One region of the Enterobacter sp. KBR-315C3_2022 genome, then DNA from elsewhere that is predicted to be linked to it. Evidence: predicted binding sites of a transcription regulator. Region 1 holds the regulator's gene; each other region holds the start of a gene.
What was found. Region 1 encodes Fur, which represses iron uptake genes when iron is present. Its sites were predicted from a motif close to ATAATAATGAGAACNACTATCAA; they were not measured.

Region 1 (7,912 bases):
GGTTCAGACAGGGCGTGAGTATCTTTCCCAACGTAGCACGGACCGGTGACGCCGTTTTTGGCGCGCTCTTCCGCGATGGCCTGGGCAATGGCCAGAATGTGCGGCTCGTTAAAGCTGTGGCGCGCCGCGCTGCCGCGGTGGCCAGATGTACCAAACTTCACTGCGTGTTCTGCGTTGCCCACGACCGGTTTCAGCACGTAGTACTGCGCGGTCAGCTGAGCGACGTTAATCAAATCGCTTTGTTGTGCAGGTTGGCCTGCACGGCTGTGATTTGCCATTGCCTGGTCCTTCTGATGCAAGGGTTAAATTGTACCGCAAACCTTCTCAATCAATTCCGCAGGGAACTGCATGGACTGCATGATGTGTTCAATCATGCTGCACTTGCGGCCCGTATTGGTATTGGTGATGACCCAGTAAGGTGTTCCCGGGACGTGTTTAGGTTTGGTTTGATTGCCGTTTTGCAGCAGCGTCTGCTCGTCGCCAGCGAAGTACACGCGGGTACGACCGTGGAGCGATTCGGTCGCTTCAGCAAACGCTTTGTTATCCAGTGAGTAGAGTGTAGACAGCACCAGCATAAAGCGGTTAACCGCTTTTTTCTGTTCCGCATATTCGTCGGACAGCAGCAGCTCGCGCACCGCGCGGACTTTGTCTTTTACTGGCGTGGCGACAGGTTTTGCTGAGGCCGTCACGCTCGGCTGAGGCGCGGCCTCTTTTGGCGCGGACGTTGCGGGCTGTGCGGCGGCGGAAATTTTAAGCATGCGCCGTAAAATGTCTGACGCGCTCTCCCCGATATGCCGCGTTTGGCTGGCGATATACTGATAGAGTTCGTCATCAACTTCGATTGTTTTCATCTTAATCCAGTGCGATATCTTATCTGAATACAAGTCGTTGGGATTATAGGAGCAAATCCCAACAGCGGATAGCGTCAAACCAGGTTGGCGGCAAAAGTCGGAATAAACTGGATCCTTGCAGCCGGGCGGCAGAATGGTGAACATGATACCCTAACCTGACATACGTAAAAAAAGAACTTTGCCATGAAATTGAATACCCGAGCGCAATCTGCACAATCGCCGAACAATAATTCCCCCATTGTCCTGGTTCACGGGCTTTTTGGCAGCCTCGATAACCTGGGCGTGCTGGCCCGCGACTTGGTGGCCGATCGTGATATTTTGCAGGTCGACATGCGCAACCACGGCCTCTCCGGGCGCTCGGAGGAGATGACCTACGCGGCGATGGCGCAGGATCTGCTCGACACGCTGGATGCGCATGGCCTGGAAAAAGCCACGCTCATCGGGCATTCCATGGGCGGCAAAGCGGTGATGGCGCTGACCGCCCTCGCCCCAGAACGAGTTAGCGGCCTGGTCGTTATCGACGTGGCACCCGTGGATTACGACGTTCGCCGCCACGACGAGATTTTTGCCGCCATCAATGCGGTGACCGAGGCGGGCGTTTCTACTCGCCAGCAGGCTGCCGCCGTGATGCGCGAACACCTTGATGAAGAAGGCGTGGTGCAGTTTCTGCTGAAATCGTTTGTTGACGGGCAATGGCGCTTTAACGTGCCGGTGCTGTGGAATCAATATGACGAGATTGTCGGCTGGAAAACGGTCCCCGCCTGGCCGCACCCGACCCTCTTTATCCGTGGCGGTAACTCGCCTTATGTCACCGACGCCTACCGCGACGCGCTGCTGGCGCAATTTCCTCAGGCGCGCGCCCACGTGATTGCCGGTGCCGGGCACTGGGTTCACGCGGAAAAACCGGACGCCGTGCTGCGCGCCATTCATCGCTATCTCTCTGACACAGCGAATTGATTAAAAACCCAGCGACTGGATGGCTGCGGGCTTCCAGTCGTTGGCGTGTGGTTTTCGCTGATGTATGATGGCGCGCTTATCGCCCGGGCATTAGCAGGGCGGCGTGTTTCCCCCGAAGTCTCAGAATCATGGCCAAAGAACAAACGGACCGTACGACACTAGATCTGTTCGCGAATGAGCGTCGACCGGGACGACCGAAAACGAATCCGCTCTCACGTGATGAACAGCTGCGTATTAATAAACGCAACCAGCTTAAACGCGATAAAAATCGTGGGCTTAAGCGTGTCGAACTGAAGCTCAATGCTGATGCGGTTGATGCGCTTAACGAGCTGGCTGAGGCTCGCAACATTAGCCGCAGCGAGCTGATTGAAGAGATGTTGATCGCCCAGCTCGGGACGCTTCGCGCGAAAGCATAAGTCTGAAAATTCCCCAAAATTCTCTTTTCATGTAGCACAGAGTGCAGTCCTGCGCGATTGCGGTTTCCGCAGGGTTGCGTGTTCTGCTATTATTGCCCTTATCCGTGGACAATTTGCGCCACCATACTATTAAGTTTCAAGAGGTTATTTTACTCATGGCAATCATCGGCATTTTCTTCGGCAGTGACACCGGCAATACCGAAAACATCGCAAAAAACATTCAAAAACAGCTCGGTAAAGACGTTGCCGATGTGCACGACATCGCCAAGAGCAGCAAAGAAGATCTCGAAGGCTATGACATCCTGCTGCTGGGCATCCCGACCTGGTACTACGGCGAAGCGCAGTGCGACTGGGATGACTTCTTCCCTACGCTTGAAGAGGTGGACTTCAACGGCAAGCTGGTCGCCCTGTTCGGCTGTGGCGATCAGGAAGACTACGCGGAATATTTCTGCGATGCGCTGGGCACCATCCGCGACATCATCGAGCCGCGCGGCGCGGCGATTGTCGGCCACTGGCCAACCGCGGGCTATCATTTTGAAGCCTCAAAAGGCCTGGCGGATGACGATCACTTTGTAGGCCTGGCCATTGACGAAGACCGTCAGCCAGAACTGACCGCCGAACGCGTTGAAAAATGGGTGAAGCAGGTTCGTGAAGAGCTGAACCTGGACGACATCCTCAACGCCTGATATCCCTGCGGCGCAACTTCGGTTGCGCCCGTTGTTCAGGTCAAACCGATTAAATTAATTGCTACAAACTTTTAACTTTTTCGTCCAGACCTGTACAATATCCCCCTGGTAAAACGTGGGCTTCATCGGACAAGTTTGTTGGTGATACCCCATTTTTATAAGCATACTTTGCTTGAGACTTGCAGTTTTCATTTAGGCGTGGCAGTTCTATAATGAGACGCATTATCCCAAGAGCATTCTCTCTCACTTGTTCTTTTGAAGTGAATCGTTTAGCAACAGGACAGATTCCGCATGACCGACAACAATACCGCATTAAAGAAGGCTGGCCTGAAAGTTACGCTTCCTCGGTTAAAAATCCTTGAAGTGCTTCAGGGGCCAGATAATCACCATGTCAGTGCGGAAGACCTTTACAAGCGTCTTATCGACATGGGCGAAGAAATTGGCCTGGCAACCGTCTATCGCGTGTTGAACCAGTTTGATGACGCGGGCATTGTTACCCGTCATAACTTTGAAGGCGGTAAATCTGTTTTCGAACTGACTCAGCAGCACCACCACGATCACCTGATCTGCCTCGACTGCGGCAAGGTGATTGAATTTAGCGATGATTCCATCGAATCACGCCAGCGTGAAATCGCAGCGCGTCACGGTATCCGCCTGACTAACCACAGCCTGTACCTGTATGGCCACTGCGCTGAAGGCGATTGCCGCGAAAACGACCGCGCGCACGACGCCAAGTAATCCCTATTCATACTCTGAGCCAGCCGCAAGGTTGGCTTTTTTTTTGCCAAAAAAAGCCCGGTGGCGCAGCGTCACCGGGCGTAAAAACAGCGTATTAGTTGTTGTTGCTGCGAATTTCCTGCCAGATCTTATCGCAGCGCTTCGCCACTTCCTGATCGTTACCGGTTTTACGCGCCTGAATGCAGGCCTGATAATCCATCACCCGGACGTTCTCCTGCGTGGCGAACTGCTCGTGCGCCTTCTCTTTTTTCAGCACGTTCAGCACGCTTTGACAGGCCTCGATTTTTTCTGGCGAGCCTTGCGCGGTATTGATACAGGCGCTGTACGCCTCTTTCAGCCGCGAATCTTCTTTCGGCCCCGGTGAGGTTGCGCAGCCTGCAAGCCCGGCGGTCATCACCGCGACAAGAACGATTTTCTTAAACATAGCCGTCTCCATTCCGGCGAGCCTTAGCCCGCCAGAGCGTTTATCAGAAGATAGTGAATGGGGCGATAACAATGAACTTCACGTCGCGCTCATCCTGGAAGATGTTGCCGTAACCGCCGCCCCAGCTCGGGATATCGGAGTGGTTGTCGTACTGGGTGAAGTGCAGTTTGAACATGGTGCCTTTCGCGCGGCCGTCCTGGACGGTGTACATCGCATCCAGGCTGTACGCAGACTCTTTGATTTTGTTGGACGCGTAGTCTTCACGCTGGCCCGCGGCGTTGATAAACCAGTCGGCCGGTTTTGCATCCCAGGCGTAAACGTAGGACGCGCCGACGGCCCAGCCCGCCAGATCCCAGTTTTTGAGGTCATACATCGCCCCGAAGAACACCGCCTTTTCACCGTTGGCGTTAAAGTCTGAGCGGTTATCCCACCAGATATCGAGACGACCGTTTGAGGAAGCGTAGGTTGGCGTCATGCGCTGCAGGAAGTAACCCTGCTGCCCTTCCGCCTTCACCCACGTCCCTTCCAGGCGCAAATCCACCACCTCGGCCACCTTGTAGCCGAAGGTCAGCGCCTGCAGCCAGGCGGTGCCATCGTAGATATCGTTGATAGTATTGTTGTCGGCCTTATCGCGCGCGCCGTAGAACTGATAGCTGGTTGAAAGTGGAGAGCCCGCGACGTCAAACTTGTAGCTGGCTTTGGCAAAGTATTGATCGACAAAGCCCTCTGCCTGACCGAATGCGGCTTCAAGCACCAGGTCATTCTTGAAATCGTATTTGGCACCGAGGGAGTGCAGGTAATCGACCTTAGTCTTGCGGTCGTTCTGGTAGAACTTGTCCATCTCAATGTGCCACGGCGCTTTGTACTCGTTGGTCCACATGTAGGAGAAGCTCAACGCCCCCGCATCGCCGTAGTCAAAGTTCGCCCCGGCTTCCGCCCCCTGGTATGTGCCAGGCATAAAGCTCCAGTGCGGGGCTAACAGCGTTTGCCCGGTTGGCTGAATATAGCCCGCGCGAGCCCATGCCGGGCCATATTTGAATTTTGCCGCCGCTTTATACAGGCTAATACCGCTTTTATCGCCGGAATAGTCTTCGTCGTAGGCTTTAGTGCTGGAGGAGAAGGCAATTTCGTTCGGGTGGCCGCTGTCGCCGTTTTCCGCCATTTCAATCGCGGTGAATGCAGCGATGTCCAGACCGAACATGTCTGCCGCATAGCCCGACTGGAAATCGAGGTTGGCGTTCCAGGTTGAGTGGGAGAGGTTTGTTTTGTACTTATCTTCAGCGACGTCTTTACGGTCACGTTCACGCTGCCAGTAATAGATGCCCCCGGTGAGGGTCGAATCATCGATAAAGCCTGCTGCTTTAGCTTCTGGAGTAACGACTAACCCCGACATTGCTGTCACACCGGCAATAGCCAGCGCCAGCGCACTACGTTTGCCACTGAACGTACGCATAGATTATTCCTCTTTGACGAATTAAAGCGCCTAAAACGGCGAAAATATAAAAGACCTAATGGTCAGGGGTAGTTAGAAATACCCTCGAATTAACTACCGTCTTTAGGGTATTTTTCGCGACGCGAATTATCAATGCTTTTTAGAAGGCAAAACGCAGGATTATGACGAAGTGCACATAATTAGTAGTGCTTTGTAACATTTGAGCGGAAGTGAGGTTTTACAAGGGCTAACGGTGATTTTCACGGGGAAGCGCACGGAATTTACGCTTATTTTTTAGCTTTTCGAGCAGGAGTAAATATTAAAACTTTTTTTAAATAAAATAAGTAGCACCACATTGACCAGGATTTAACGAGAAGCATATTAAGCCACATCGATAATAGCCTGATCGTTAAATAAAAAAACGCCGCTATTAGCGGCGTTTGTTTCTCATTGACCAGCGTGGCGCTATTATTCGCCCACTTTAGCCCAGGTATCGCGCAGCCCGACGGTGCGGTTGAACACCGGTTTTTCAGCGGTGCTGTAGCGGCTGTCGAGGCAGAAATACCCTTCACGCTCAAACTGGAACGCTTTGCCCGCTTCAGCCGCTTTTAATGACGGCTCGGCATAGCCCTGCTTAATCACCAGCGACTCAGGGTTGATGACGGACAGGAAGTCTTCAGCCGCACCCGGGTTAGGCACGCTGAACAGGCGATCGTACAGGCGAATCTCGACCGGCAGCGCGTGGGCAGCGCTCACCCAGTGGATCACGCCTTTCACCTTACGGCCGTCAGCCGGATCTTTACTCAGCGTGTCGGCGTCGTAGGAGCAGAAAATGGTGGTGATGTTGCCTTCGGCATCTTTCTCCACGCGCTCGGCCTTGATCACGTAAGCGTTACGCAGGCGAACCTCTTTGCCCAGCACCAGGCGCTTGTACTGCTTGTTCGCTTCTTCACGGAAGTCGGCGCGATCGATCCAGATGTCACCGCTGAACGGCACGTCGCGGGTTCCCATCTCCGGCTTGCTCGGGTGGTTCGGCATCGCCACCATTTCGCTTTCGCCCTGCGGGTAGTTTTCGATCACCAGCTTAACCGGGTCGATAACGGCCATCGCGCGCGGGGCGTTTTCGTTCAGATCTTCGCGGATGCAGGATTCCAGAGAGGCAATCTCAATGGTGTTGTCCTGCTTGGTGACGCCGATGCGTTTGCAGAACTCGCGAATTGAGGCGGAGGTGTAGCCGCGACGGCGCAGGCCGGAAATGGTCGGCATACGCGGATCGTCCCAGCCCTCAACGTGCTTGTCGGTGACCAGCAGGTTCAGCTTACGCTTGGACATCACGGTGTATTCCAGATTCAGACGAGAGAACTCGTACTGACGCGGATGCACAGGAATAGTGATGTTATCCAGCACCCAGTCGTACAGGCGACGGTTGTCCTGGAACTCCAGCGTACACAGCGAGTGCGTAATGCCTTCCAGCGCATCGCTGATGCAGTGGGTGAAGTCGTACATCGGGTAGATGCACCACTTGTTGCCGGTCTGGTGGTGTTCCGCAAACTTAATGCGGTACAGCACCGGATCGCGCATCACGATAAACGGTGACGCCATATCGATTTTGGCACGCAGGCAGGCTTTGCCTTCTTCGAAGCCGCCGGCACGCATTTTTTCGAACAGCGCCAGGTTCTCTTCCACGCTGCGGTCGCGGAACGGGCTGTTTTTGCCGGGCGCCGTCAGCGTGCCGCGATACTCGCGGATTTCGTCAGCGGACAGTTCATCGACATACGCCAGACCTTTATTGATCAGCTCTATCGCGTAGGCATACAGCTGATCGAAATAGTTAGAGGAGTAGCAGATGTCGCCCGACCAGTTGAAGCCCAGCCATTGCACGTCGTTTTTGATCGACTCAACGTATTCGATGTCTTCTTTTGCTGGGTTTGTGTCATCGAAACGCAGGTTGCATTGGCCCTGATAGTCTTGCGCAATGCCGAAGTTCAGGCAGATAGATTTCGCGTGACCAATGTGCAGGTAGCCGTTCGGCTCCGGCGGGAAACGCGTATGAACCGTGGTGTGCTTACCACTGGCCAGATCTTCATCGATGATCTGACGAATAAAGTTACTCGGGCGGGCTTCAGCCTCACTCATCGTGGATTCCTCAAAAGCGTAAACAACGTATAACGGCATATGATCTTATAAGCCGGACGTAGTGACAACCCTTAAAACGTCTCTGAAGAAAATAATGGGGGCATTTGCAGCAAAAAAAAAAAGCGGCGGAGGTTATCCCCCGCCGCTTAAGGCATGAACTCTACTCAGGAGCGATTACTTGCCTTTAATCTCATACAGCGGCGTTTGGCCCGCAACAACCTGACCTTTCGCCTGAATCACCAGACCGCTGAAGTCGTCGATGTTGCTGCACA
Region 2 (7,912 bases), on a different contig from region 1:
CGCCGACATCCTGCCAGCACACAGTTTCCATTTCACCTTCTTACCGCTGACTCTGCCACTCTATGAGGCAAACGAGCGATTGCCCACGAAAGTTGAGCAATTGAAAAAGATCTGGGCTGCATATCATTCGAAAAGGATTGCGATCGGGAACCTTCGTTTAATCGCTTTGCCCAGCCAGTTGTTACTGGCGGGTATCCCAGATGAGCCAGCGATAGCGATGCGTCAGTCATTCTGCGAGAAAATTCTGGAATCTGACTGGAAAGATGAGCTGCTGATGCGGCACGGCAGCAGTCCGTTACCGGCACCGTTCTGGCACAGCACGATCCTGCGTTACAGCGCTGCTTTTATACCCGCAACCGTGCGGGAGTTTTTTTTGGAGCGTCAGGAAATTGATTACGGGGATGGCGTCGGAGAATTGACGTTAGCGAGGATAAATTATAATTGGGAAAAATTTTATCCATTAGAGGTTTAGTATTGGCGACGTAGCTACATGCCGGATGAAATTGATGTATTCCGCAGTGAAAACGGGCAAGCTTAGGTTCGCTCCTCACGTAACGCAGTACCTTGCCCCCGCCCGATTTGATAAGTCAGCCATCCCTCACAGAATGGCTGCATATTTTTTAATTTAGTGAAATACGAACCACGCTATCCGGGCCTTTCGTCGTGTTGTCGTCCTTAAAGTCCTGCTTTACCGTTACGTATAACGTTTTACCGTCCGGTGTTACCAGGAGGCTGTTTGGACGGCTGTTGAACGTCCAGCTGTTTTTCACAGCATAACTGCCGGCGTCAAGCTGCAGCACCTTCTTTGACTCGCGCTGGCTAATGAAAATTTCGTTGCGCCTGGCGTCAAACTTAATCCCCAGAGCATCCCCCTCAAGGCGCTTAATAACTTTCCCGCTGCGCTCATCAAATACCAGGGTGGTTTTGGCCTTTGAATCATCGGTCACGAACAGGCGCCCGGTGGCCGGATCTTCTGCCATATTCAGGAACAAATACGTTTTTTTATCGCCTGGCGTCCAGCGCTGTTCGATTTTATGCGTGTCCGGGTTAATCACCAGAATTTCACCTCCGCCATTGGCGGCATAAATGCGGTCCGTTAGCGGCGAATAGATAATCCCCGTCACCCATTTTCCGGCATTCTCGATGCGGGTTTTTAGCGTCATGGTGCTGGCATCAACCACGGAGATAAACCCAGGGTCGGCAACGCCGCCGATAAACAGTAGCCCCTTGTGGAAGAGGATTTCACGCGCACCAACCGGGTCGCCATCCTTATCTTTACCTTCAAACATCAGGCGCTGCAGCACCTTGCCGCTTTGCACGTCTACTTTCGATACCCCGCCATCCAGGGTGTTGGTTGTGTAGTAGACCTTGCCATTATCGTCCGCCGCCATGCCGAAATTTTTCAGGTCGGTATGGGTTTCACCTTGCGTGGCAAGCGTTGTGGGATCCAGCTTATAGAGCACCCCACCGTTGACGTTTTTGAAACTCTGCGCGCTCGCGACGTACAGCGCATTTGCCGCTGGGGAGTAAACCATCTCATACAGACCGTCAGCGAGTTCGCGCTGCTTGAGCGCAGCAGCATCCAGGGAAGCTGCTGACGCCGTTACGCTGAGGGTTAGCGCCGCAGTAAGAACGCTGAAGCCCCATGCCTTTCCTTTTAACCATTGAGAGTTGTTCATTTTTTGTTCCTGCCTTACGAGACGCGGTAATTTTTTATAAATATACGTTTATTTACATTTAACTTACAAAATGACCTGTGCATAATAAAGCAAATAATTATCATTTCCATTCTTATTTAGATAAATGATTTGCAAAAACGACAACTACTGACAGGTAACATGATGATTCTTAAAGGCAGGGTTAATCGCGCGAAAGCGTCCGCAGGGCTCATTCCTTCTCCCTTCTCACTATCACTCTTTGCGCTGGCGATGTACGCCGTCATGCATCCGGCACAGGCGGATGACAATACAAATGAACAAGAAATGGTTGTCTACGGCGACGGGAATGGAAGCGCCGACTCGGAACAGGATTATGCGGTAAAAACAACGCGTTCAGGCACCAAAATGCTGCTGACGCCGCGCGACATCCCCCAGTCAGTAAGCGTCGTAACACGCCAGCGTATGCAGGATCAGGATCTGCAAACCATTGACCAGGTATTAACCAATGCTACCGGCGTTTCGTCGCAGCAGGTTGATAGCGAGCGTTCGAGCTACTTTTCCCGCGGCTTTGAGATCACCAACTTCGCCTATGATGAGATCCCCACATCAATGGGCGACGCGTGGAACTTTGGCGATGCGCAGGAAGATACCGCCATTTACGATCGTATCGAGATTGTGCGCGGCGCGAACGGCCTGTTAACCGGCGCTGGCGACCCGGGTGCAACGGTGAACATGGTGCGCAAACGTGCCGACAGCAAAACCTTCAGGGGCAACGTCAGCGCAAGCTATGGAAGCTGGAACAAACAGCGTTATGTGGGCGACATCTCCGCGCCGCTCAATTCCGACGGCAGCCTGCGCGGGCGCGTAGTGGCAGGGTATCAGGATCAGGACAGCTGGCTCGACAGATATGGCAAGCGCAAAAAATTTCTCTATGGCGTCATTGAAGGCGATGTCACGGAACACACGACGGCCTCGCTGGGCTGGGATTATCAGCAAACAAACACCGCCAATCCGACCTGGGGCGGATTACCCAGCCTGTACAGCAACGGCAGCCGCACCCATTACGATCGCAACGTCAACACCTCGGCGGACTGGACGGGGTACCGCGTTGAATCACGTAAAGTATTTGCTAACCTCACCCACAGCTGGGATAACGGCTGGTCGGTTCGTTTCAATGGAACCCACGGCGAGCAAACGTTCAACGACACCCTGCTCTACGTGATGGGCAATCCGGATGCCACCACCGGTGAAGGTGCATCAGGCTGGGGAAGTAAGGATCGCGGCAAGCGCACCCTGGACTCCTTTGATACTTACGCAAGCGGGCCTTTTGAACTACTGGGGCGTCAACATCAGTTGATGGCCGGGGCCAACTATAGCCGACAGCACAATGCCACCTTCAGCGAAGACGGGCCGATGGACAGCGCTCGGATTGGCATCTTCAACAACAGCTGGGACGGCAGCGTGGCCGAGCCGGAGTGGGGCGACTGGTATCAAAATGCGGATGATATCGTGCGGCAAAAATCGGCGTATACGGCGACACGCCTGTCGCTGGCGGATCCGTTGTCGCTGATCGTTGGCGCACGTTATACCCAGTACAGCTCAGACGGCAGCAGCGGCGATATGCGTAAATACAACACCACGCCTTACGGCGGGCTGGTGTATGACATCAACGACAGCCTTTCCGCCTACGCCAGCTATACCTCAATTTTTGCTCCGCAAACCAAACGTACGAAAGAGGGAACATGGCTCTCTCCCGTCACCGGTAAAAACTATGAAACCGGCCTGAAGGCAGACTGGATGGACGGTCAACTAACCACCAACGTTGCCGTATTCCGCATCGAACAGGAGAACGCGGGGGAGGCCATCAGCGGAGAATTTGTTAATGGATCCAGCGAACAAGCTTATCGCGCAACCAAAGGCGCAGTGAGCAAAGGGGCGGAATTTGAGGTAAACGGTGCCTTGACCGACAACCTGCAGCTTACCTTCAGCGCGACCCGCTACGTTGCCCGTGATTCAGATGGCCGTTTCAACAGCTTCGCGCCGCAAACGCAGCTGAAGATGTTCAGCCGCTACCGCGTCCCGACGCTTCCGGAGCTGACCGTAGGCGGCGGCGTGAACTGGCAGAATAGGGTGTACAAAGATGTCACCGGTCCTGACGGCGAGACGCAGCGCCTCTATCAGGGCAGCTATCCGCTCGTCGATTTGTTCGCGCAGTATCAGCTGACGAAACGGCTGGCGGTGCAGGCAAACGTGCGTAACCTGTTCGACCGCGAATACTACTCCTACCTCGATGACTCTGCCGTGTATGGCGAACCGCGTAGCGTCTCGGTAAGCATGAATTACACATTCTAATGTAGTCAGCGTATCGTTTTTCCGGCTATTACCTGTTCCGAGTCTACCGGCCTTCGGGTCGGTAGTGAGGCCGGGACTTTGCTGAGCCACCCGTTTTTTCAGCGCCGGGGGCGTATTTGAAGTTCCTAGACGCTCTACCGGATGGCTTATCAGCAGGGCCATTTAGCCGCTATCGCGGAGTCTATTTTCAGTCTGGAGAGGGGATGTTGAGGGGAAATGCGAATGAATGCTTTAAAAGCATCACTGTCGGATGACGGCGGAAAAGCGTTAATCGCACTAACGAATGCGATAATATGCGCCATCACTTAGCGGAAATTTTCTTACACAGGACCAGAGGGATATCATCCTGCCGGATTAGATAGCTTCCTTCATCCTGCTGCTGAAGCTGATAGAGATAATCAACATTTTCACTGGTAACAGTGAAGGGAAGCAGGTAAGGGAAATCATCACTGATTGCTTCCTTCCCGAGAGAATTCTTGAGGCCCGTAAAGCGAACGTGGTAATCCTGACCGTCAGCCTGATAAACAACACCGGCGATTAATTTTACCGGTACGGTTACACCCGCCGGCGAAATATAGTCTCCTATGATTTGCAAACTCCCTTTTTCCCGGTACAGATAAAGAATGACTGCGGCATGCAGGCGGCTGCTGTTAACCTGGCTGTCAAAGGCCGATCTGCAGTGGATAATTTTTCCGGCTTCGCTGTTTTTCATATTCTGCAGAACATGAATGGAATAAATTAATATCAGCAAGCTGACCGCCAATACGGCTATTCTGATAATCGTAGATAGCCTGTTTTGCATACCCTGTCAGCCTTATTTTTGTTGTCGCACGAAAGAAGGAAAATACTGAGATGATTACGGTAGGAAGATATATATATCAGTGGTAACGAGCCACAGTCGGCCGTAACGTAAGACCATTTTTTCAGAAGTCGTTCAGTTTCTCCGCCGGTAAGCTGTTGCTGCTTATTAGTGTAAATTTCACATCCATTATGTTTACCGGAAAATACATAGTCTCCGGTGAAATCATCTTGACGGCTTAATCCATATTTACTGTATGCGATAAAGAATACCACCACCGAAAGAACAATCAGGAGCAAAGAAGCAGGCATAAGAAGACGGACCGCCAGAGAAGGTGCTGTTCGTCTAATCATCGTATTATCGCCATCGAAACGATGAAATTGGTCCCGGCGTTCATCCGGGGAAAAAACAGGATTATTATGGCCGTCAGCGATCGTCACCGACAGCGCTTCATTAAAGCGGAAGCCCTGTCGAGGGACGGTGATGATAAAATCATCACTGCTTTCTGCAACCTTCCGGAAAGCCTTGCGGGCGAGAAGAATATTCTGATACAGGGTGTTTGGCGAGACGTCCTTACTGCCTTCTCCCCAGCCGGCTTTATATAGCTCCTCCTGGCTGACGATATTTCCCTGCGCCGCCAGCAGCGCTTCAAGACAGCGGGCACAGGGCTCATTCAGTACTTCCGAAAGGTCTGGGTGAAGCAGGTTGGCCAGTGCGTTCTGCCCGCTGTGAAAGACTAACCTGCCGTCGATCAAAAACGTTTTATCCATGACTCCCTGCCTGCCGACTGAATTTCTACCCCTTCCGAGCTTAGTCCACCCTTTCTCCTGCTGCTATAAAAAACTTCAGGTATCTTAACCTGCATCAGCGAATATGGTTTTTTTGCTATTTATTTCAGTGAATTACCCGTCATGCACTCTGGCAAAGATTCTCATCAGTCTTAATTAAGGTGTTGATCCCTTTACCCGGGTGCTGCAGGTGCTAAGCTGCGGTCAGAAAGAAAAATCCTGGCCGCTTCGGACAGCCAGTTTAACTGAAACCGAATGAAAAAGGGGTAAAGCTCGACAAAAGGAAAAAAAATGGCATAAAACACTTCATGAAATTTATGGGCTATTTAAGAGAAAGGAAAAGCTAAGCTGATATGAATCCAGTATGCCAGACTGAAAATATAACTTATATCAGAGTTAATGCCTGGTGAATCCATGGTTATCAGGTAAGTGTTTTTAGTAAAATATTTCGTTTGATATTATGTGTTTAATTTAATTACTATACTGTGAGGAATTGTGAATTAGGCTCGGCGCTATTGCGGGAATGCAGGGTATGAATATGGAGATGCCTACCTTTGAGAAAATTTGGTTATATTCTGGGTGATGACAAAAATGGAGTGATAGTTCTGCGGGAAAACCGAGTCTTGATATCGTTAAAAATCCAGAAAAATATTCAGAGTCATGTTTATCTGAGGCAAACAATGTTTCGGTTGCTCGAGTTTTTGCTGGAAAAAGGAAAGTCTGGCCTGCTCCTTGATGAAATAATCATGAAAGCCGTATGGGAAGGCTATGGTCTCAGATCCTCAGCGCCACGCCTATGGCAGGTGATGCACGAATTAAGGAAGAAGCTCGATGAGCTTGGCGTTGAAGATAATTTTATCCTACGCGTGGAAGGTCGGGGTTATATAGTGAATGCCGCAAGTTATGAGCCCGTCTATATCAGAGCATCCTACGATCGTCTGAGTCGATTTGTATTGGCTCGTCAACAAAACACAGATACAGTTAAACGATTGAAGTAAATTACTGTACTTCGGACATCATACCCCTTTAGTGCTAGTTACGGCGCGTTAAAGAACATTTTTTAGAATGCAAGCCAAAAGGATTTAATTATCTTTTTTCAAACCACGCTCATATCACCTTCGTGAGGGAACTCTACATATTAGAAAAATTTAAGCATCTCATATTTCTTACCTCAATATTTTATTTCACCAATACCAAAGGAACGCCTTATGCATACCTTATTTAAAATGAAGTATCTGGCTTTGCTGGTTGCTGTCTCTTTTAGCGCTTCTGCAGAAATTATTTTTGCAGGAGATACAAAACAAACGAATATTAACGGCTCATTAACATCTTTTAAAGGGAATATTGTTGTTGGCAGTGCGGATCCCAGTGGTACCCCTGAAGCGCCTGCCGGGGAATTACGTGTAAACGAGGGTAGCCAGGCCACAGGAGACAGCAGCCTGTATATCGGAAATTCCTCGGGCGCTACAGGCCTTGTTACCCTGACAGGTGCGGGAACGTCTCTTACTATGGCTAAAAATATTTTAGTCTCTGTTATGGCGGGATCGTACGGAAGATTAAATGTGCTTGATGGTGCAGCATTGACATCTGAATTTTATGGCTCAGGTGCCGGCAGCGTCGGTTATATGCGGGATTCCACCGGGGAGGTCAACATCTCTGGACAGGGCTCAGTCTGGAACAGCAATGGAGCACTAAACGTTGGGGAAAACGGAAACGGTACCTTAACTATCGACAAGGGCGGCGTTGTTAATGCTAAGCAGGTTTCAGTAGGGCTCTATGCTGGCTCTCAGGGGCTTGTCAATGTTGATAACGGAACGCTGATATCGTCCGGTTACACTGTTATTGGGAATAATGGTACCGGTGTGATGAATGTTTTAAATGGCAGCCAGGTCACAAACTCCTTTACCGTACTCGGTAACGTCAATGGGCGCGGGGAACTGAATGTTTCAGGTCCGGGCACAGTCTACAACAGCCTGGATCACGTACATGTTGGTTCTAACTCTCAAGGCAGCGGGATCCTTACAGTATCCGATGGGGCCACATTAAACACGTCGTTATCCGGCACCTCGACAATCGGCGAATCGCTGGAAGTGGGGCGTCTTGCCAAAAATACTACGGGTAAGGTACTCATTACCGGTAATAATTCAAAGCTCGACACCAACGGGGGCCGGACCATAATCGGTAATATGGGCAGCGGAAGTCTGACTCTTCAAGAAAAGGGAGAACTGATGACTGAGGATATTACACTCGCCGCCAGCGTAGGGTCAGTTGGCAAGCTTAATATTGGTGCTGCGGCCGGTGAAGCAGCAGCGTCA
Region 3 (7,912 bases), on a different contig from region 1:
CAAATCTGCTGGGCGTCCAGCGGGACGGCGCGCAGGTGTGGGGCGACTTCCTGTATCAAAACGGTAACTTCAGCAACGACGTTGACTACAAGAGCATCACCCAGGGTGCCCAGGGCGGCGTGGACTGGACGGCACACACCGCTAACGGCGACAGCGTAACCGGCGGTATCGCGCTGGCCTGGACCCGCAGCCGCGTGCAGGACACCAATAGCGGCGCTGACGGCTTCAACGACACCGTTTACGGCAACTACTACAGCCTGTACGGCGGCTGGCAGCAGGCGCTGAACGGCAAAGGCTGGGGCCTGTTCGCCGACGGCAGCTTCAGCTACGGCGACATGCGCTATACCCTTTCCGCGAACAACGTGACGGGCGACACCAGCGGCATGACCGAAGCGCTGCACGGCTCAACCGACGGCAGCCTCTATATTGCCCAGGCCCGCACCGGCGTGAACGTGCTGCTGCCTGACGAAACGCTGCTGCAGCCGTACGCGACCCTCGGCTGGGATCGCACCAAGGCGAACGGCTTCTCCGACAGCGAAGTGACCTTCTCCGACAGCCAGGTTTCCTCGTGGAACGGCGGGGCCGGCCTGCGCCTGACCACCACCCTGAGCGATCTGCACAGCAACGTGAAGGTGATGCCGTGGATTGACGCCCGCTTCCAGGCGGAGTTCAGCGACGATACCGACATCAAGGCGGCGGATTACCACAATACCTCCGGGCATAACAACACGATGGGTATTTTCGGTGCCGGGGTTAACGCCACCATCGCCCACAACTTCACGCTCAATACCGGCGTGTATCTGGGCACCGGCGATGTGGATAACGACGCCAGCGTTCAGGCGGGTATGAGCTACAGCTTCTGATAATGCATGCCGGGCGGCGGCGTCGCCCTGCCCGGCCTACCGCTTCCCGCGCTCGCGGAAAATGCCTTTGCCGTTAGGCGCGTCATCGCATCTCTCCCCAATTTGTGATTTGATAAGAACAGAATGAAAACGCTGTTTCGAAAATTCATCGACAAAAGGAGACATCATGTCCTGGCAACCCTACGCTGGCCGCTATGAGAACATGCAGTACCGCTACTGCGGAAAAAGCGGGCTTCGCCTGCCCGCGCTCTCGCTCGGCCTGTGGCACAGCTTCGGCCACGTCCAGCCGCTGGAAAACCAGCGCGCCCTGCTGCGCAAAGCGTTCGATCTCGGCATTACCCATTTCGATCTCGCCAACAACTACGGCCCACCGCCGGGCAGCGCGGAGGAGAACTTTGGCCGCCTGCTGCGCGAGGATTTCGCCGGGCTCCGCGACGAGCTGATTATTTCCACCAAGGCGGGCTACGACATGTGGCCGGGGCCTTACGGCTCGGGCGGCTCGCGCAAGTATTTGCTTGCCAGCCTCGACCAGAGCCTGAAGCGCATGGGCGTCGAGTATGTCGATATTTTCTATTCCCACCGCGTGGATGAAAATACGCCGATGGAAGAGACCGCCGCCGCGCTGGCGCAGGCGGTGCAGAGCGGCAAAGCGCTGTACGTGGGGATTTCGTCCTACTCCACGGAGCGCACGCGCGCCATGGCCGACCTGCTCCGCGAGTGGAAAATCCCGCTGCTGATCCATCAGCCCTCCTACAACCTGCTAAACCGCTGGGTGGACAACACCGGCCTGCTGGACGCGCTTGAGGCAAACGGCACGGGCTGTATCGCCTTTACGCCGCTGGCGCAGGGGCTGCTGACGGGAAAATACCTGAACGGCATTCCGGAAGGTTCCCGCATGCAGCGCGAAGGCAAGAAGGTGCGCGGCCTGACCGAGAAAATGCTGACCGAAGCCAACCTGAACAGCCTGCACCTGCTCAATGAGATGGCGCACGCGCGCGGCCAAACCATGGCGCAGATGGCGCTGAGCTGGCTGCTGAAGGACGATCGCGTGACGTCGGTGCTGATTGGCGCCAGCCGTCCGGAGCAGCTGGAAGAGAACGTTCAGGCGCTGAACAACCTGCGCTTTACGGAAGAAGAGCTGAAGCGGATTGACCAGCACGTCGCGGACGGAGAGCTGAATTTGTGGCAGGCGTCGTCGGATAAATAGTGCGGGAGTTGCCTCCCCTCACCCTAACCCTCTCCCCAAAGGGGAGAGGGGACTGCTCGGTGCGGCCTTTCTCCCTCTCCCCTTTGGGGAGAGGGCTAGGGTGAGGGGTAATGGTTGTAACTTATTTACTTCTTACTGATCTTATCCAGATACCCCATCACGAACGCCGACAGCACAAACGTCAGGTGGATAATCACGTACCACATCAGCTTATTGTCCGGCACGTTCTTCGCGTCCATAAATACCCGCAGCAGATGGATAGACGAAATCGCCACAATCGACGCGGCAACTTTGTTCTTCAGCGACGAGGCGTCCATTTTGCCCAGCCAGTTGAGCTTTTCTTTGCGCTCGTCGATATCCAGCTGGGAGACGAAGTTTTCATAGCCGGAGAACATCACCATCACCAGCAGCCCGCCGACCAGCGTCATATCCACCAGCGACAGCAGAACCAGAATCAGATCGGCTTCCGCAATGGAGAAGATGTTCGGCAGGACGTGAATGATTTCCTGGAAGAATTTGATCGTCAGCGCGATCAGCGCCAGCGAAAGGCCAAAATAGACGGGGGCAAGTATCCAGCGCGAGGCGTACATTGCATTTTCAAAGAAGCGTTCCATAGAGTCCTGTCAGCAAACGAAACCAGTGCGCAGTATATCCCAACGGCGCTCACTGTTTGCAACAACAAACCAACAAAACCCCTACACATCATCAGGGTTAACCTCCGGGCGCGCATACTGCGGCCACACCAGCGCCACCAGCTCCGGATAAGCCTCAAGGCTGAACTCGCGAAAACACTGGCGCAGGTTTAAGACGTCCAGGTCGGAGTGGGACACCTTCTCCCCGTTCAGGCAGCGCTTCTTGATATTGTCATAATATTTATAGACCGCAGAATTGAGGTCGCTACAGCGACGCTGGGCGTCAAACAAACCCGGCGTGTCATTAATTTCTGACATGTTCATCCGCTTTATTGTCGCATGGAGAAAATCAATATATTCATGATTAACCCGCCAGTACCAAACCGGCGTTACCGCGTTCATCAATAAGGAGAAATGGTCTTCCCCTTCTTCTTTCGACATCGGCTCTTGCTGTGGCGTCGCGCGCGGCGCTTTTGATATCTGATTTTTATTGAACTCATGCATCAGAAAAAGTACGCCCGCGGTCAATAATAGTAACGTAATGACCGTAAAGAAAATGCTGTTCATGGGTAGGCTCCATTTTTTTTGATTTTAAAATTGCCTCATGATATTGTCAACGAATCTCACGCCTTTATCTATCCCACCCTGTTGAAATTAAAGGAAATTAAAAATGTTGCCCGACAATCTTGTTCCGGCTAAGTACCACATCACGTCTGTGGAACAGCTTTCGACGGAAGCAGAAAAAGAGGCTAATTTCACTCAGGGGAAAAGAAAACTCTCCGATTATGAATCCGATATATTAATCGGTGTTTCCCAAACGGGGAAGTCGCGTAATATGTTGCTGGAAGAGCACGACCGCCATATCAAAGAGCGCTTATTCCGCGCCGTAAAAATTGAAGCCTTTGTCCATCTGCTTAACGACCTTCAGGCCGAGGGCGAAATAGATGCGCAAAAACTCAGCCAAATAATGGCGGAGAAGACGCAAGATATAAATGAAGCGGGTAACGAAATTTGGCTTAATTTAATTACCCGTGAGAAAAACGCCCCCATTTTTTATCACCTGGGTGATGATTAAAATGAAAGAAGCTGACGAGAATAATGATTATTTAGCTTTAGATAACAAAAAAAGCGATGAATTTATCTTAAAGCAAAATATTGAGGCTTTGCGAGACGCCAAAAATACCGAAATGGCGCGCATTGCACAGGATATGGTGTCGATTCCGGCGGCCCTGGTGCGGCTGAAGTGGCAGCATCGCCATGAAATTTATGCGCTGCAGGTGAAAGAAGAGATCTACGGCGCCGTGATGAACAGCATCATCGCCCAGCGCCCCGAGCTTAAAGAAAAAATTCTGGGGCGCCTGGAAGCCAATTACCAGTATCTGCTGGCACGAGAGACCGCCACGCTGCGACTGACCCGCAAACTCTCAGAGGGCCAGCACCGCACGTCAAACGTCACCTGCGTCGCGCTGGATGAGGACGCGCTGTCGAAGAGCGGAGAGGGAAAGGAGTTAAAGTAGGGCAAACAAAAAAGCCGGCTTTCGCCAGCTTTCGTGATTATTTCGCGGTCGCTTTCTCTTCGCCAACTAAACCTATTTTCAGGTAACCCGCCTGGTGCAGCGTGTCCATCACCTTCATCATGGTTTCGTAATCGACGGTTTTATCCGCGCGGAAGAAGACGGTGGTGTCTTTCTTGCCGCCGGTAAGCTGTTCCAGCGCCGGGATCACGGACGCATCCGTCACCGGGTCGTTGCCGAGGAACATCGATTTATCCGCCTTCACCGACAGATAAATCGGCTTTTCCGGGCGCGGCTGCGGCTGGCTGGAAGAGGCCGGCAGGTTAACCTTCACGTCAACGGTCGCCAGCGGCGCCGCCACCATGAAGATAATCAGCAGAACCAGCATGACGTCGATAAACGGCGTCACGTTGATTTCATGCATTTCGCCGTTGTCGTCCAGGTTTTCGTTAAGACGCATCGCCATAGCTTATCAACCTACGCGCAGTTTAGACGCCGCGTGCACCGGTTTAACGGAGCTGGCGTTGAGGTCCAGGTCACGGCTTTGCAGCAGCAGAACCTGCGCCGCAACGTCGCCCAGCGTGGCCTTGTAGCTGCCAATCATCCGCGCGAAGATGTTGTAGATCACCACGGCCGGAATCGCGGCCACCAGGCCAATGGCGGTGGCCAGCAGCGCTTCCGCGATGCCCGGCGCAACGACGGCCAGGTTGGTGGTTTGCGTTTGCGCAATGCCGATGAAGCTGTTCATGATGCCCCAGACCGTACCAAACAGGCCGACGAACGGGGAGATGGCGCCGATGGTCGCCAGATAGCCGTTGCCGCGGCCCATGTGACGGCCCACGGCGGCAACGCGACGCTCCAGGCGGAAGCCGGTACGTTCCTTAATGCCTTCGTTATCTTCGCTGCCTGCGGAGAGTTCCAGTTCGTTTTGCGCTTCGTTTACCAGAAGCGTGGTCAGGCTTTTCGCGTGGAAGGAGGAGGTCAGGTCGGATGCCTGATCCAGAGAGCGGGCGTCGGCCAGCTGCTGCTGCTCGCGCTTGAGGCGGCGCTTCTGCGAAATAAGCTCAACGCTTTTGCTGAAGAAAATAGCCCAGGTGATCACGGACGCCAGGATCAGGCCGATCATCACAATCTTAACCACGATGTCAGCATGCTGATACATGCCCCAAACGGAGAGATCCGTCTGCATCAAATTATTACCCACTCTGTATCTCCAGGACGCAAATCACAAATTCTGAGCTAATAATATCAAAACGTCGTCGAATTGATAGTGGTTCTCATTAGTATTTACATAGTGCCGTAATTTCCGCTCAGTTTCCTTGCGCTTACGCAGTAAAAATTTCTTATGCGCTTTTTTCATAAAATTTTCTCCTTATTCGATAAGCATCCGGGTGCAGATTTTTTTAGTCGTGGTAGTCTGGACGTCCAGACGTATAAAAAAGGGTTAGCGAACATGACTAAAAAGCAGCTTGATACCACGCTGGTGCAGGCCGGACGCAGCAAAAAATACACCCAGGGATCGGTCAACAGCGTGATTCAGCGCGCCTCCTCGCTGGTGTTTGATACCGTTGAAGAGAAAAAAATCGCCACGCGCAACCGCGCTAAAGGCGGGCTGTTCTACGGGCGCCGCGGTACGCTGACCCACTTCTCGCTGCAGGAAGCCATGTGCGAACTCGAGGGCGGCGCGGGCTGCGCGCTGTTCCCCTGCGGCGCGGCGGCGGTCGCCAATACGATTCTGGCGTTTGTCGAACAGGGCGACCATATCCTGATGACCAACACCGCCTACGAGCCGAGCCAGGACTTCTGCACCAGGATCCTCAGCAAGCTCGGCGTCACCACCGGCTGGTTTGACCCGCTGATCGGTGAAGGCATTGCCGAGCTGATTCAGCCCAACACCCGCATCGTTTTCCTGGAATCTCCCGGCTCCATCACCATGGAAGTGCACGACGTGCCCGCCATCGTGAAGGCCGTGCGCAGCAAGGCGCCGGACGCCATTATCATGATCGACAACACCTGGGCGGCGGGCGTGCTGTTCAGGGCGCTGGAGTTCGACATTGATATCTCCATTCAGGCCGCCACCAAGTACCTGATTGGCCACTCTGACGGCATGATCGGCACCGCGGTCTCCAACGCGCGCTGCTGGGACCAGCTGCGTGAAAATGCCTACCTGATGGGGCAAATGGTCGACGCCGATACCGCCTACATGACCAGCCGCGGCATCCGCACCCTTGGCGTGCGCCTGCGCCAGCACCATGAAAGCAGCCTGAAGGTAGCACAATGGCTGGCGCAGCATCCGCAGGTTGAGCGCGTTAACCATCCGGCGCTTCCGGGCAGCAAAGGCCATGCGTTTTGGCAGCGCGACTTTACCGGCAGCAGCGGGCTGTTCTCGTTCGTGCTGAAAAAGCGGCTCAACAACGACGAGCTGGCAAGCTATCTCGATAACTTTGCCCTTTTCAGCATGGCCTATTCCTGGGGCGGGTTTGAGTCGCTGATTCTGCCCAACCAGCCGGAGCAGATCGCCGCCCTTCGTCCGGGTGGAGAAGTAGACTTCGACGGCACGCTGATTCGTTTACACATTGGTTTAGAAAATGTTGACGATCTTATTGCCGATTTAGCGGCAGGGTTTGAGCGTATCGTGTAGAGTGCAGCCTGAAAAGTACTCTCTGGACGCTTTTGTGGACACTATTATCCAAATCGGCTGCGCGAGTTGCGCATGCGATCAATCCCAGAAGCGTCAACAGGGTGTACAATAGCGTCATATCTGCTGTTCCACAGGAAAGTCCATGGCTGTTATTCACGATATTATCGCTGCGCTTTGGCAACATGATTTTGCCGCGCTGGCGGACCCTCACGTGGTGGGCATTGTCTACTTCGTCATGTTTGCCACCCTTTTTCTGGAAAATGGACTCCTGCCCGCCTCGTTTCTGCCTGGCGACAGCCTGCTGCTTCTCGCGGGCGCGCTGATCGGCAAAGGGGTGATGGACTTTACGTCAACCATGGTGATCCTCACCTCTGCCGCCAGCCTGGGCTGCTGGCTGAGCTATTTGCAGGGCCGCTGGCTCGGCAACACGCGCGTGGTGAAAGGCTGGCTGGCGCAGCTGCCGCATAAATATCATCAGCGCGCGACCTGCATGTTTGACCAGCACGGCCTGCTGGCGCTGCTGGCCGGGCGTTTCCTGGCGTTTGTTCGCACCCTGCTGCCGACCATGGCGGGCATTTCGGGCCTCTCTAACCGCCGCTTCCAGTTCTTCAACTGGCTGAGCGCCCTGCTGTGGGTTGGCGTGGTCACCACGCTCGGCTACGCGCTGAACATGATCCCGTTCGTGAAGCGGCATGAAGACCAGGTGATGACCTTCCTGATGGTGCTGCCGATTTTCCTGCTGGTGGCGGGGCTGGTGGGGACTATCGCGATGGTGATAAAGAAGAAGTATTGCAGCGCGTGATCCCCTCACCCTGACCCTCTCCCCACCGGGGAGAGGGGAAAAAACCTATGCTCCCTGCATCGTTCTGATACGTGACGCATCTTCCCCCGGCGTCACGCCGAAATAGCGCTTAAACTCCCGACTGAACTGCGACGCGCTTTCATAGCCGACGCGCATCGCCGCCGCGCTGGCCTTCATGCCGTCGTGGATCATCAGCATCCGCGCCTTGTGCAGGCGATAGGTTTTCAGATACTGCAGCGGCGAGGTGCTGGTG
Region 4 (7,912 bases), 98 kb from region 1:
CGATCCTCGTCGGCGCGGCGCTGGGCGTCAGCGGGGCGATCTTCCAGTCGCTGATGCGCAACCCCCTCGGCAGCCCGGACGTGATGGGCCTGAACACCGGGGCGTGGAGCGGCGTGCTGGTGGCGATGGTGCTGTTTGGTCAGCACCTGACGGCCATCACCGTGACGGCGATGGCGGGCGGGATTTTAACCTCGCTGGTCATCTGGGCGCTGGCCTGGCGCAACGGCATCGACACCTTCCGCCTGATCATTATCGGCATCGGGGTGCGCGCCATGCTGATGGCGTTCAACACCTGGCTTCTGCTGCAGGCCTCGCTGGAGACGGCGGTCTCGGCCGGGCTGTGGTACGCCGGATCGCTCAACGGGCTGACGTGGAGCAAGGTCTGGCCCGCCGCGCCGCTGATCGTGCTGATGTTTGTCGGCGCGCTGCTGCTGGTGCGCCGCATGCGCCTGCTGGAGATGGGCGACGACAGCGCCTGCGCCCTGGGCGTGAGCGTCGAGCGCTCGCGGCTGATGCTGATGCTGGTGGCCGTACTGCTGACCGCCGCCGCCACGGCGATCGCCGGGCCGATCTCGTTTATCGCGCTGGTGGCTCCGCACATCGCGCGGCGGGTCAGCGGCACCGCACGCTGGGGCTTAACCCAGGCGGCGCTGTGCGGTTCCCTGCTGCTGCTGGCCGCCGATCTCTGCGCCCAGCGTCTGTTTATGCCTTATCAACTTCCGGTGGGCGTGGTGACCGTCAGCCTCGGCGGGATTTACCTCATCGTCTTGCTCGTTCAGGAGTCACGCAGGAAATGACCGATTCAACAACCCGCTTGCGCGGCGAAAGCTTAACCCTCGGCTACGGCAAAAAAATCATTGCCCGCGACCTGAGCGTTTCCATTCCGGACGGCCACTTCACGGCGATAATCGGCCCGAACGGCTGCGGCAAATCGACCCTCTTGCGCACCCTGAGCCGCCTGATGACGCCGACCGAGGGCAGCGTGTTCCTCGACGGGGAGCAGATCCAGCGCTTTGCCAGCAAGGAGGTGGCGCGGCGCATCGGGCTGCTGGCGCAAAACGCCACCACGCCGGGGGATATCACGGTGCAGGAGCTGGTGTCGCGCGGGCGCTATCCGCACCAGCCGCTGTTCACCCGCTGGCGCAAAGAGGACGACGCGGCGGTGACGCGCGCGATGCGGGCGACGGGCATTACCGACCTTGCGTTGCAGAGCGTGGATACGCTTTCCGGCGGGCAGCGCCAGCGGGCGTGGATTGCGATGGTGCTGGCGCAGGAAACCTCGATCATGCTGCTGGACGAGCCGACGACCTGGCTGGACATCAGCCATCAGATCGATCTGCTTGAGCTGCTGAGCGAGCTGAACCGCACCCAGGGGTATACGCTGGCAGCGGTGCTGCACGATCTGAATCAGGCGTGCCGCTACGCCACGCATCTGATTGCGCTGCGCGACGGCGAGATCGTGGCGCAGGGCGCGCCGAAGGAAATTGTGACGCCGGATCTGATCGAGCGGATCTACGGCATGCGCTGCATGATTATTGACGATCCGGTGGCGGGCACGCCGCTGGTGGTGCCGCTTGGAAAACGTGCGGTTTGATGTCCCCTCACCCTGACCCTCTCCCCAAAGGGGAGAGGGGACGATTACACCCTCTCCCCTTTGGGGAGAGGGCTGGGGTGAGGCGCTTTTGACGTTACCCCAAAATCCCCTTCAGCACCGGCCCAATCCTCTCAAACGCCTGCGGTGAAATGATGTCCACGTGGGCGCAGTCCTGGCTGTACGCCTCCAGATCCGCCACCCACGGCGCCCAGGCGGCCTGCGGATCCATCGTGCGCGTGCGCTCGGCGACAAACAGCGTCGCCTTGCCGTCAAAGCGCGCGCTGTGCGCGGTGGTGAGCAGACGCACCGCATCGGCGTAGTTGCCCTCGATGGCGTTAAACAGCTCGCTGGAACCCTGCCCCTGCTGCGCGGCGATAAACGCCTGACGCTCGCGCTCGATCTCCGCCAGCACCTCCGGGTCGAGGCCGTTGGCCTCTTTTTCCGCCCAGTTCTGCGTTTCCGGCGGCCAGGTGTCCAGCAGGCCGAGGAACGCCACCGCTTCGCCCTGTTCGCGCAGTCGGGCAGCGATACCCTGTGCGAGCGTGCCGCCAAGGGAGTAGCCAAACAGATAGTACGGCCCCTGCGGCTGCTGCTGGCGCAGCGTGTTCATGTGATGCTCAATCACGCCGTCGAGATCCGCACGCTGCTGCATGGGTCCGTCCGGGCGCGGCGACTGAATGCCGGTAATCGACCAGCGCGGGCTGAGGTAGCGCGCCAGCACGCTGAACTGCCAGGCAAATCCGGACGCCGGATGGAAGCAGAACAGCGTCGGGCCGTCGCTTTCGCGCAGCGGCAGGATCGTTTCATAGCCAAGACGCTGCGCCTGCTCGTCGCTCATCGCTGAGTCCAGCAGCGCGCTAAGCTGGCCGACCGTCGAGGCGACCATGATCTGCCCCGGCGTGACCCGGCGGGCAAACGCCCGGCTAAGCTGTGCCGCCAGGCGCATCGCCAGCAGCGAGTGGCCGCCAAGGGCAAAGAAATCGGCTTCGATATCGTTCACCTCGCAGCCCAGCAGCGCGGAAAACGCCTGCGCGACGGCGTGCTCGGTTTCCGTCTCCGGCGCGCGGCCGGAGGCTTTGCTGGTCAGCTCCGGCAGCGGCAGCGCCTTGCGGTCGAGCTTGCCGTTGGCGCTGAGCGGCAGCGCGCTGATTTGCACCAGCACCACCGGGACCATGTGCGGCGGCAATTGCGCCCTGAGCGAGGCCAGCAGTGCGTCGCGATCCAGCGGTAAGCCCGATTCAGAAACAACGTACCCCACCAGCTGGCGGGCATCGCCGCCGGTGGCCGCCGCCTGGTTAAAGACGCACGCGTGCGCCACCGCCTGCGCCACGTCCGGTAGCGACAGCATCGCCCGGTCGATTTCGCCCAGCTCGATGCGCTGGCCGCGAATTTTCAGCTGATCGTCGCTGCGGCCTAAATATTCCACCGCGCCGTTCTCCAGCCAGCGGGCGACGTCGCCCGTGCGGTACATACGCTCGCCGGGGGCAAACGGATCGGCGATAAAGCGGCTGGCGGTGAGATCGGGCCGCCCCAGATAGCCCTGCGCCAGCTGGATCCCCGTCAGGTAGAGATCGCCCGCCACGCCGAACGGCACCGGGCGCATCATCGCATCCAGAATGCGCAGCCCCGTGTTCCACACCGGGAAGCCGATCGGCACGCTGTTGCCCTCCACCGCCGCCAGCTCCGGGCCATACGCCGGATACCAGCTTACGTCGACCGCCGCTTCGGTCGGGCCATACAGGTTGTGCAGCGGCGCGTGGGTCAGCTGCTCCCACTCGCGGCACAGCGCCGTCGGCAGCGCCTCGCCGCTGCAGAACACCTTGTTGAGCGTGCTGCAGCAGCCAACGTTTTCCGGCGTGAGGGAGGCGACGAACGCCGCCAGCATCGACGGCACGAAGTGGGTGGTGGTGACGCCGTGCTGCGCAAAGAAGCTCTGCATCGCCAGCGGATCGCGGTGCGCGTCCGGCTCGGCCATCACCAGCTTCGCCCCGGCGATAAACGGCCACCAGAACTCCCAGACCGACACGTCAAAGCTGCACGGCGTTTTCTGCGCCACCACGTCCTGCGCGGTGAGCGGGTAGTGGTTCTGCATCCACAGCAGGCGGTTGACGATGGCGGTATGCCCCACCATCACCCCTTTCGGACGCCCGGTCGACCCGGAGGTAAAGATGATATACGCGGTCTGCTCCGGTTTCGCCAGCCGCAGCGGCTCCGTGCCCGCAGCAGGTAAAAGCATGTTGTAACTAAGCGCGGTAATCGACAGATCGCTAAAGCGCGAGCGCTGCTCGTCGGTGGCGATCAGCAGGGACGGCTTTGCGTCCTCCAGCATCATCCGCAGGCGATCGTCCGGGTAGCCGGTGTCCAGCGGCAGCCACGCGGCGCCCGCTTCAACGATGCCGTGCAGCGCCAGCGTCAGGAACACCGAGCGCGGCAGGGCCACGGCCACGCTGTCGCCCGGCTTCACGCCGCGCGCGCGCAGCAGGTTTGCCAGCGCCACGACCTGCTCGCGCATCTCGCGGTAGCTGAGCGTAATGTGCGCATCCGCCAGCGCGGGAGCGTCCGGCGTTCTGCGCGCCTGCTCCGCCACCAGATCCGCGAGCGTGGTGGACGGCAGCGCCAGCCCGGTATCGTTGACGCGCGCTAGCCGGGCGTATTCTTGGTCTGAAACGGTTTCGACCTCGCCGCAGCGCAGGTCCGGGTTCGCCGCAAACTGCACCAGCATTGCGTTCAGGCGCGCCGCGTGGCGGGCGAGCGTCGCCTCGTCGTAGCGCTGCTTGTTGGCCAGGATTTCAACGCTCAGGCCGCCCCGCTCGTCCGGGAACAGCGCCAGCTCAAGATCGTTCACCGGGCCGGTCGCCAGCGTGTGGGTGATGGCCTCCACGCCCGGGATATCCAGCTGATAGTCGAACACCTTAACGTTGAGCACCGGGCCAAACAGCGCCTCATCTCCCGCCGCCTTTCCGGCGTCGCGAACGATCTGCTCGGCGTCGTAGCGCTGGTGGCGGCGCATTTTTCTCAGCTGGCCCGCAAGGCGCATCGCCAGCTCCGGCAGGCTCTCGTGCGGCGCGATGTTCACCGCCATCGGCAGCACGTTCAGCACCGGGCCGGTCGCGGTTAGCGCCGCGGACCCCATGCGGCGCATAAAGATAAATCCGGCGGCATAGTCCAGCCGCCCGGTGAGGCGACCGAGCCACAGCGCTACCAGCGCGAGCGCCAGATCGGTGCCCTGCACCGCCCCCGCCGCCTGCGAAAGCTGGCGAAACGCGTGGCCGTCGGCCGCGATCTTCATGCGCAGAATATCGGTCGTTGCCGCCCGTCCCGGCAGCGGTGCAGAGGAGAGCGACACCGGCGGAGGCAGCTGCCTGCGCTGCTCGGCCCAGAAGGCGCCGTCGCGCGCGTAGGCGTCGCTTTCACGGTAGCGCTGGTACTCGTCCACCACCTCGGCGAACGGCGTAAACGGCGATGCGGGGGTTGGCTCCCCGTTTTGCCACGCGCGATAAATGGCGGCGATCTGGCGGGTAATGGCCGGGAAGCTGAAGCCATCCACCACCAGATGGTGATAGCGCTGATACCAGCACCAGCGGCGTTCGCCGACCTGAATCAGCTGATGAAAGGCCAGCGGCTGGCCGCCGTCGACGCGCAGGTTCTGGCCGAGATCGGCCTCCATCAGCGCCACGGCGGCGGCGTGGGAATCCACGCGAACGATGGGCGGTTCGGGCAGCGTCATGGCGTCGTCCACCCACTGCCACACCTCGCCGTTATCCTCAGCAAAGCGGGTGCGCAGCGTGTCGGCCTGCCTTATTCCTTCAACAATGGCGCGCGCCAGCAGCGGCGCGTCAATGTCACCGCTTAGCTCGGTGTAGTGCGCCACGCTCCAGGCGTTCGGCAGCGCGGAAAGCTGCTCCGCCATCCAGATGCCTGGCTGGGCGGCGACGAGAGGAAGACGGTTCATGCGTTTTCCCCCGCGTAACAGGTGGGTTGCAGGGTTTGCCAGCGCTCGGCCAGCCACTGCTGACACGCCTCCTGGGACTGCGCTTCGCACACCACGCGCCAGCCCGCCGGCAGCGCGCACTGCTGGGGCCACAGGCTGTACTGCGCCTGGTCATTTTGCAAAATGGCAAAGCGTCCCTGCGGATTATCGAAAGGATTGCTGAATTGCATACGGGCTCCGTTATTGAGTAAGCGGCTGCCACAGGGTCATTAGCCCCTGCGTCAGCCCACCGCGCCAGCACAGCGCGTCGTGTCCGCCGTCAACCTCGCGCCAGTCAACCTGGTGCGCGCGCTGCAGCTCGGCGTAAATCGCCTGATTGGTGCGGAAGATCAGCGGCTCGTTGCGCCCGGCCTCAAGCACGATGCGCAGGCCGCGCGCGGCGATTTCACCCGCCTTCAGCCGTTCGACGAGCAGCCCGTCCTGCGCCGCGCCGCGGTGCGGCCACCAAAAGGAGCCGGACTGGCTGAGCGCGCAGCCAAAGCGCTGCGGCCAGCCGAGCGCGGCGTAGAGCGCGGACAGGCCGCCGAAGCTCTGGCCCGCCACGACGGTACGGTCAGCGCGGTCGCTGAACGGCGCGAGGGCGTTAATTCGGGGAAGAAGTTCGTCCTGCACCGCCAGCCAGAAATCGGGGTTGCAGGGCAGCTCGCGGCTACGGTGGGCGGTATCGATGACGTCGATCAGCACGTAGACCGCGGGCGGCAGCCTGCCCTCGCGGGTGAGCGCCGCCAGCGCGGGCCAGACGGGCATGCTTTCGGCCCAGAACTGGCCGTCGAGCAGCACCGCCAGCGGGCGATCCGGCGTCGCTTCTCCGGTGGTGAAGATCCAGACGCGGCGGCGGTTGCCCAGCCGCTCGCTGCGCCAGTCGATAAGCACGGGCGGGGTATATGGCGTATCGGGGCGGTTCCAGCCGGGCTGCTCGGGGGCGCCGGGCATTTCCAGCGCGGAGACCGCGTGGCCGCGCCCGCCGCGCCAGCTCTGGGAGTTGAGCGGATCAGAAACCGCATGCGGCAGTAGTTTTCGCCAGCCTTCGCGCAGAGAAGCGCGGTCCGGCTGCTCGCCTGCAAACACCGCATCGGCAAAGTCATCTTCATTTTCTGAGGGGATAAAACAGTAGCTGCCGCGCCACTCGGGGCTGAACTCGCCCTGCCACTGCCAGACGTCGGTATCGGGAATGCGCGTCAGCGACTGCGGGCGGGCATTTTGATGGTGATCGGTCACGCCGGTGACGTACAGCCAGACGCGCTTTACCGGTGAGGCGTCCTGCGCGCCTGCCGGATCGCGCCACCAGAACGTGACGCGATATTTCTCCTTTTCACGCACCCATTCAGGCCCGCGCTTCGACTGCCACCAGGCTTCACTTCCCGTTGTTAACGCCGTCACCCTTATAACCCCACGTCTGACACGTCTTTTTTTGTTACAAGACAAATTTTATTGATAATATTATTGATAACTATTTGCATTTGCAATAGCGTAGTGCCCGCGCTGTGGGAAGCGCGCTTATAAAATAACCATGCCACGCGTTGTGTGCGCTCGAGGACAGGGCTGCTTACGCAACATGCGGATGACAACTTGCCGCCTCCTCTCCCCTTTGGGAATGGAGCCAAGGGGATGCGGCACGAAAAGCAGGACGTACAATGAATAAGAAGATTCACTCCCTGGCCTTGCTGGTCAACGTAGGGATTTACGGCGTCGCGCTGCCGGCGCTGGCAGACGATAAGGCCACCGCACAGCACGAAGATACGATGGTCATCACCGCCGCCGAGCAAAACCTGCAGGCGCCGGGGGTCTCCACCATTACCGCCGATCAAATCCGTAAAAACCCGCCCGCCCGCGACGTGGCTGAAATCATCCGCACCATGCCCGGCGTTAACCTCACCGGGAACTCCACCAGCGGCCAGCGCGGCAACAACCGCCAGATCGACATTCGCGGCATGGGGCCGGAAAACACCCTGATCCTGATCGACGGCAAGCCGGTGACCAGCCGTAACTCTATCCGCCTGGGCTGGCGCGGCGAGCGCGATACCCGCGGCGACACGGGCTGGGTGCCGCCGGAGATGATCGAACGCATTGAGGTCATTCGCGGTCCTGCCGCCGCGCGCTACGGCAACGGTGCCGCGGGCGGCGTGGTGAACATCATCACCAAAAAATTCGATAACCAGTGGCATGGCTCCTGGAACACCTATTTCAACGCGCCCGAGCACAAAGACGAAGGCTCAACGAAACGCACCAACTTCAGCCTCAGCGGCCCGCTGGGCGGCGACTTCAGCTTCCGCATGTTCGGCAATCTGGACAAAACCCAGGCCGACGCGTGGGACATCAACCAGGGC

Region 2: fhuE (ferric-rhodotorulic acid/ferric-coprogen receptor FhuE) is a predicted target of Fur. The motif match lies at 1,761-1,783, and genes of this name have one in related genera.
Region 3: exbB (tol-pal system-associated acyl-CoA thioesterase) is a predicted target of Fur. The motif match lies at 5,481-5,503, and genes of this name have one in related genera.
Region 4: fes (enterochelin esterase) is a predicted target of Fur. The motif match lies at 7,023-7,045, and genes of this name have one in related genera.

Annotation. Positions count from the first base shown of each region.
Region 1 is NZ_JBGKEB010000008.1:81,495-89,406, forward strand. Features, by position in the region: gene pgm (phosphoglucomutase (alpha-D-glucose-1,6-bisphosphate-dependent)) at 1-278, opposite strand, end outside; gene seqA (replication initiation negative regulator SeqA) at 303-851, opposite strand; gene ybfF (esterase) at 1,035-1,808, shown strand; gene ybfE (LexA regulated protein) at 1,937-2,224, shown strand; gene fldA (flavodoxin FldA) at 2,380-2,910, shown strand; gene fur (ferric iron uptake transcriptional regulator) at 3,202-3,648, shown strand; gene chiQ (ChiQ/YbfN family lipoprotein) at 3,743-4,072, opposite strand; gene chiP (chitoporin) at 4,116-5,525, opposite strand; gene glnS (glutamine--tRNA ligase) at 5,973-7,640, opposite strand; gene nagE (PTS N-acetyl glucosamine transporter subunit IIABC) at 7,815-7,912, opposite strand, start outside.
Region 2 is NZ_JBGKEB010000016.1:31,115-39,026, forward strand. Features, by position in the region: gene AB8804_RS16415 (hypothetical protein) at 1-472, shown strand, start outside; gene AB8804_RS16420 (YncE family protein) at 621-1,679, opposite strand; gene fhuE (ferric-rhodotorulic acid/ferric-coprogen receptor FhuE) at 1,842-4,010, shown strand; gene AB8804_RS16430 (hypothetical protein) at 4,312-4,812, opposite strand; gene AB8804_RS16435 (transcriptional regulator) at 4,779-5,579, opposite strand; gene AB8804_RS16440 (transcriptional regulator) at 6,152-6,595, shown strand; gene AB8804_RS16445 (autotransporter outer membrane beta-barrel domain-containing protein) at 6,806-7,912, shown strand, end outside.
Region 3 is NZ_JBGKEB010000017.1:43,192-51,103, forward strand. Features, by position in the region: gene AB8804_RS17025 (autotransporter domain-containing protein) at 1-863, shown strand, start outside; gene AB8804_RS17030 (aldo/keto reductase) at 1,030-2,070, shown strand; gene AB8804_RS17035 (TIGR00645 family protein) at 2,196-2,684, opposite strand; gene AB8804_RS17040 (ESA_00282 family adhesion-associated protein) at 2,766-3,269, opposite strand; gene AB8804_RS17045 (hypothetical protein) at 3,373-3,777, shown strand; gene AB8804_RS17050 (cytoplasmic protein) at 3,779-4,219, shown strand; gene exbD (TonB system transport protein ExbD) at 4,257-4,682, opposite strand; gene exbB (tol-pal system-associated acyl-CoA thioesterase) at 4,689-5,420, opposite strand; gene metC (cystathionine beta-lyase) at 5,670-6,857, shown strand; gene yghB (DedA family general envelope maintenance protein YghB) at 7,000-7,659, shown strand; gene AB8804_RS17075 (AraC family transcriptional regulator N-terminal domain-containing protein) at 7,705-7,912, opposite strand, start outside.
Region 4 is NZ_JBGKEB010000008.1:179,878-187,789, forward strand. Features, by position in the region: gene fepG (iron-enterobactin ABC transporter permease) at 1-797, shown strand, start outside; gene fepC (iron-enterobactin ABC transporter ATP-binding protein) at 794-1,594, shown strand; gene entF (enterobactin non-ribosomal peptide synthetase EntF) at 1,689-5,546, opposite strand; gene AB8804_RS11155 (MbtH family protein) at 5,543-5,755, opposite strand; gene fes (enterochelin esterase) at 5,766-6,965, opposite strand; gene AB8804_RS11165 (TonB-dependent siderophore receptor) at 7,220-7,912, shown strand, end outside.